Regions from separate parts of the Flavitalea flava genome, predicted to be linked through region 2. Evidence: riboswitches for the same ligand, from Rfam matches in the RefSeq annotation. Region 2 holds a riboswitch; the other holds the start of a gene.
The links. Region 2 has a riboswitch for thiamine pyrophosphate ahead of ACX0G9_RS20615 (TonB-dependent receptor). Riboswitches for the same ligand answer to the same signal wherever they lie in the genome.

Region 1 (3,161 bases), on a different contig from region 2:
GGACGGGCGATAAAATACGGATGGATGTGGTAGACGCGCTGAAAAAGATTAAGATCCCTGTGTTGCGGTGGCCCGGCGGATGTTTTGCCGATCAATACCATTGGAAAGATGCCATCGGTCCGAGGGCTCAGCGCAAAACGATCGTCAACACTACCTGGGGAATGGTAACGGAGGACAATAGTTTCGGTACGCATGAATTCCTGGAGCTTTGTGACCTGTTGGGTTGTCAACCCTATATTGCCGGTAACGTAGGAACCGGCACGCCGGAGGAAATGTCTAACTGGCTGGAATATCTGAATTTTAAGGGTAAAAGTACACTGGCCGATCTTCGCCGGCAGAATGGAAGGGACCTGCCCTGGAATGTTTCTTTCTGGGGAGTAGGTAATGAGAGTTGGGGCTGTGGGGGAGATATGACACCCGAGACCTATGCCGTGCAGTACAGAAGGTATTCGGAATTCTGTAAGAATTATCCCGGTGCACCCTTAAAGCTGATCGCCAGCGGCGCAAATGGAGATGACTATAACTGGACGGAATTACTGCTGAAAAATATATCCCTTGGACGCACATGGGGCGTTTCCATGCATTACTATACACTTCCCGGGGGCTGGGAGAACAAAGGTTCCGCTACCCAATTCGGAGAGGATGAATACTTTGCTGCGCTCAAGTCCTGTCTGCATATCGAAGAACTGGTCAACAAACATTCGGCGATCATGGATAAATACGATCCGGCAAAAAAAGTAGCCCTGGTGGTGGACGAATGGGGGATCTGGACCAAGGCCGAACCCGGTACCAATCCTGCTTTCCTTTATCAGCAGAACAGTTTGCGGGACGCTTTGATCGCAGCATCCACCCTGAATATTTTCAATAATCATGCGGACCGGATAAAAATGGCCAATCTGGCTCAAACCGTCAATGTACTGCAATCCCTGATCCTTACGGAAAAAGACAGGATGTTGCTGACGCCGACCTATCATGTATTCGATCTGTATAAAGTGCATCAGGATGCCCGTTCTTTACCGCTCGTCTTCAACAGCCCCGATTATGTATTCGGAAAGGATAAGATCCCGGCTGTCAACGCTTCGGCCTCCATCGATTCAAACGGTGCCGTACATATTTCCCTGGTAAATCTCGATCCGTCAAAAAAAATAACGGTGAGGGTCAACCTGAAAGGAATGCCTTATAAAAATAGTAAAGGACTGATACTCACTTCCTCAAAATTTACGGATATCAATACCTTCGATCAACCCGCAAAAGTGCTGCCGTCCGTGTTTTCGGGAGCGAAGAAATCCGGGGATGAACTGGTGGTGGAATTGCCTGCCCAATCCGTAGTAGTTTTGGAGCTGAAATAATTTTCTCTTTGTTATAACAAACACAACCCATACCTTTACGCCAGACTTTAGGGGTGCCCGTATAGCGGGCTGAGATGATACCCTCAGAACCTGATCCGGTTAGTACCGGCGAAGGGAAAAGACGGATTCCTTCTTTTATATCTGCCTACGCAGCACCTCCCAAGTTTCCAGGTCATCCTGGTCATCAATCAATACATAACCGGGTAGAATCCAAGGTTAAATCGATGAATTATGGTAGAGGTGTCCATCAATCGGGAAAAATTCCATTTATCAGACTCCGGCAAACTTGCCGATGTACTTCCTTTATTACATATTCAAAGACCTGATGGTATTGCGATTGCGGTCAATGAACAGGTCATTCCCCGCAGCGAGTGGGCGGACTATGTTCTTCAGCCGCAGGATAAGGTGTTTGTGATACGGGCAACCCAGGGAGGGTAAAAACTAACGGAAATGTGTATGAGCTTTTTAACCGGGTCATTTACCCGGAGTAGCCTGCTATTGTCCAGTATGAACCATAAAAAATAAAAAATATGAGTACGAATCGTCCTGCAAAAAAGGATCATATTCCCGGCCAGCATGTGATCAGCCGGGAGCCGTTCCCTGCCTCCCGGAAAATCTATGTACCGGGGAACCTGCATAAGAAGATTAAAGTAGCTATGCGCGAAATCGCCGTAGGAGATACGGTGGATCCGTTCAATAATATGGTTACCCACAACCCCCCGGTGACCATATACGATACCAGCGGACCCTTCACCGATCCGTCGATGAATATCGATGTCCGGGAAGGACTGCCCCGTATCCGCGGGGAATGGGTAACAGACAGAGGCGATACGGAGCAATTGCCTGCTGTAAGTTCCGTTTATGGTCAGCGTAGAAAAGAAGATGTCTCTCTGGACAGTCTCCGGTTCGAACATATCCAGCCTCCCCGCAAAGCATTGCCGGGCGCGAATGTTACACAACTGCATTATGCCCGCAAAGGCATCATTACCCCGGAGATGGAATATATCGCAATCCGGGAGAATCAGCGGATGGAAGAATTTAACCAACAGCATCCCGGACAGAGTTTTGGCGCCAGAACACCAACAGGGGCGATCACACCGGAATTTGTACGCCAGGAAGTAGCCGCAGGCAGGGCCGTAATTCCTGCCAATATCAACCATCCGGAATCGGAACCGATGATCATCGGGCGCAATTTCCTGGTGAAGATCAACGCCAATATCGGCAATTCAGCTGTAAGCTCGGGCATCGAAGAAGAAGTGGAAAAGTCTGTCTGGGCCTGCCGATGGGGTGCCGATACCATCATGGATCTTTCGACGGGAAAAAATATCCACGAGACCCGGGAATGGATATTAAGGAATGCTCCGGTTCCCATCGGGACAGTTCCCATCTACCAGGCCCTGGAAAAAGTAGGAGGAAAAGCGGAAGAGCTGACCTGGGAAATTTTCCGGGACACCCTGATTGAACAGGCGGAACAGGGAGTCGACTACTTTACGATCCATGCAGGCGTTCTTTTGCGTTATATACCCCTGACTGCAAAAAGACTGACGGGGATCGTTTCGAGGGGTGGTTCGATCATGGCCAAATGGTGCCTGGCTCATCACCGGGAGAGTTTTCTGTATACACATTTTGAGGAGATCTGTGAGATCATGAAAGCATATGATGTTTCTTTTTCCCTTGGGGATGGTTTGCGTCCCGGCTGTATTGCAGATGCCAATGATGAGGCACAGTTTGCCGAACTGGAAACCCTGGGAGAACTGACGAAAATTGCCTGGAAACATGATTGCCAGGTGATCATCGAAGGGCCCGGGCATG
Region 2 (3,161 bases):
GCCAGTACAGGCAAAAGAGCCACAATGCCCAATAAAAAAAAGCTTACCCGTTTCATAATATCTTTTGAAATTTATGGATCATCTTCTCGACACGCTGCCGCCGCTTCCTGTATGTACTTCTTTGATAACACCGGCTCCCAGGTAATTCACATGTCCCCCGCTATGGGCGGAAACGGCCATTTCCTTCTCTACCTTTATCTCGATCCTCCCTCCGCTGCTGGCGTTTACCGTACAATCGTCTACCTGAAGATCAAAACCCTGAAGGGAACTTCCGCTACTGGAGGAAGCTTTCAGATGGCCCGCTGTTCCGGAAATAAGCGAGCGGGCTCCGCTGCCCTGATCGATCGTCAGGTTCCCAACCTCCACTTTCCCCGTAAAATAGGCGCCGCTGGATAAATCCATGTCTAAATTAGTGGATTTAAGCGTTCCATCAACATCCACATGAGCCCCCGAAGATGCCTTCAATCCGTCAATAAGGCTGTTGGATACATAAACCTTCAACTCTTTCCTGTTCATATCGCTCCAATTAAACCCCTCATTATCATAATAAATATGCAGTACTCCTTGTTTTACTTCCGTCCGGATCCTGTTTCGGAAGGAAGGCTCCGAGGCACTGACGGCAATCGCTTTTGTTTTTCCCTGGGAAAGGTACAAATGAATACCGGTAGAAACCTTTATAGCGTGGAAATCATCCACCTCCCTCACCTGGGCATTGGGATCGTTTACGATCGTTTGTTGTGCCTGAGAGATGGAGAAAGTGCAAAACGCTGCCAGCGCAAAAAACAAATTTTTCATGGTGTTAGCAATTTTTTTTTTAGATATCCGGTATGGTTTACTTCTTTGATAATACGGCAACCTAGCTTTTTTTGCTAACGCTGCTGGATCCGCTGGAATGCAATTCTCTCATCACCGCCTCCCCCTTATAAAACACATCGCTTCCCCCGCTGGCATGAACGCTCAGCTCTTTATTGGCCGTGATATTGACATCGCTTCCTCCGCTGGCTTCCACATGACACTCCGAAGTCAGCAAATCATAGCCGTGCAGGTCGCTTCCTCCGCTGGCATGAACGGATAAGATGCTGGCCGTACCACTGAGGAACAGATCCGATCCACCGCTCTGAACGATCGAAAGATCCCGGATGGCTACCTTTCCTCTCAGATCGCTCCCTCCCGAAAAGGCCAGATCAAGCTTATCCGTCCTCAACACTTCTTCCAGGAATACATCTGATCCGCCGGAAGCACGGAGGGCATCCAATTCCCTGACCGAAACGTAGGCCTTTAATTTCTGGTTGGAATGAAAACCCCATCCCATTATGTTTTGTTCTATATAGATCTTTAATACGCCATTCTCCACTTCCGTCCTGATCCTATCCCTGGCCTGGGTGGAGGCGGCGCTGACGACAACTTTTTCACCGGTTCCCTGACTCAGATACAGGTCTATTCCACTGGAAATCTGTATGGCATGAAAACCTTTTACTTCCCTTGCCTGGGCATTATCATCCCTGATGACCTTATCCGCTTGTGCATAAAGCAAAATGCCCGTCAGGCCAAAAGCCACGAACAAAACTCCTTTTTTGAAATATCCAAAGAAAATTGATTTCATAACCGGCAGTTTAAATTTTGTTTTTTTAAAGAAATTCTGTTTAAAGACAATCTTTTTAAAGACACCCCCTGTTTAGAAATGTTGCCTGGGATGAATAGCCGGACTCCTTTTCTTGTTGCCTGGTCTTTAAAGACGACCCAATTATGGCCCTTGGTTGGACGATCGGGGTAAAGGGAATGTTACACCCTAGCTGCAATATTCTTATCTTTGCATCCGCTTCGGATGGTAAATCATTTACTGTCAGGAGCTTTTCTCAGATTCCTCGGGGTGCTTTTTCGCTGATTAGCGGATGGGCTGAGATGATACCCGTAGAACCTGATCAGGGTAATGCCTGCGCAGGGAAGGTGATTAAAACAATTTATTTCTCCCTTTTCAGCATTCCCCCAATTAAATAATTATCCGGTTAAACGTATTTTATCAGGGGTTTCTTCAAAAACACAGGGATGAAAAAAAATCTATTAGTACTCTTTTTTGGTGCCGCGTTCTGTATTGCTGACTTTCAGATCGTTATAGCACAGACCGGATCCGGATTTATTAATCAGGGAGGGATGGTTACGGATTCCCTAAGCGGGGTAGCTCTCGCAGGTGCAACCGTTGAAGGCGGTTCCATCGGTACCGTTCAGGCGGATGGGAATGGACTATTTGAATTCAGACATATCAAACCAGGTTCCTATTCCATCCGGGTCTCCAATATCGGGTACGCCCTTTTTTCCCGCGTACTCATCTTCAGCGGCGCTACATCCGCCAACCCGGTGCCCATCCCCATGACACGTATACCGTTATTTATGCAGCCAGTCGAAATCAAGGCCCTGCGGGCAGGTGAAAAGGCGCCCTTTACCAAGACCGATCTTACCAAAAAACAGATCGAACAACTCAACCTGGGACAGGACCTTCCTTTTTTGCTCAATCAAACCCCTTCGGTGGTCATCAATTCGGATGCTGGTAACGGGATAGGGTATACAGGTATCCATATACGGGGTACAGATGCCACCCGTATCAATATGACCCTTAATGGTATTCCTTATAACGATGCAGAATCGCAGAGCATCTATTTTGTGGATCTTCCCGATTTTGCCTCCTCCGTGAACAGTATCCAGATCCAGCGGGGAGTAGGCACATCCTCCAATGGGGCCGGGTCATTCGGTGCCACCATCAATTTTTCCACGAATGAATTCAATGAGAAGCCTTACGGGGAATCCAATAACACGATCGGCTCTTTTAATACCTGGAAGAATACTATAAAAGTAGGGTCCGGTCTGATTGACGGTCACTTTACCATCGATGCCCGTTTGTCGAGGGTCAGCAGCAATGGTTATATCGACCGCGCAAACAGCGATCTTAAATCCTTTTATCTGTCCACGGCCTGGTTGAACGAACATTCCTCCTTACGATTGAATGTCATGTCCGGAACGGAAAAAACCTACCAGGCCTGGAATGGCATTCCCAAGGCCAAACTCTTCGGAGATAAAGCGGCCCTGGACAAACATTACCAGGACAATCTGGGAACCTTATATTACACACAGGGGGATTCCCTGAATTTATATAATGCCAACAAACG

Region 1: it holds a riboswitch for thiamine pyrophosphate, as region 2 does, so the genes downstream of both, thiS (sulfur carrier protein ThiS) here and ACX0G9_RS20615 (TonB-dependent receptor) in region 2, are expected to answer to the same signal.

Annotation. Positions count from the first base shown of each region.
Region 1 covers NZ_JBTLQH010000006.1:87,287-90,447, forward strand. Annotated here, with positions in the region: gene ACX0G9_RS08350 (alpha-N-arabinofuranosidase) at 1-1,349, shown strand, start outside; TPP riboswitch at 1,389-1,483, shown strand; gene thiS (sulfur carrier protein ThiS) at 1,581-1,787, shown strand; gene thiC (phosphomethylpyrimidine synthase ThiC) at 1,880-3,161, shown strand, end outside.
Region 2 covers NZ_JBTLQH010000026.1:14,769-17,929, reverse strand. Annotated here, with positions in the region: gene ACX0G9_RS20630 (head GIN domain-containing protein) at 1-56, opposite strand, end outside; gene ACX0G9_RS20625 (head GIN domain-containing protein) at 79-795, opposite strand; gene ACX0G9_RS20620 (head GIN domain-containing protein) at 857-1,603, opposite strand; TPP riboswitch at 1,857-1,962, shown strand; gene ACX0G9_RS20615 (TonB-dependent receptor) at 2,047-3,161, shown strand, end outside.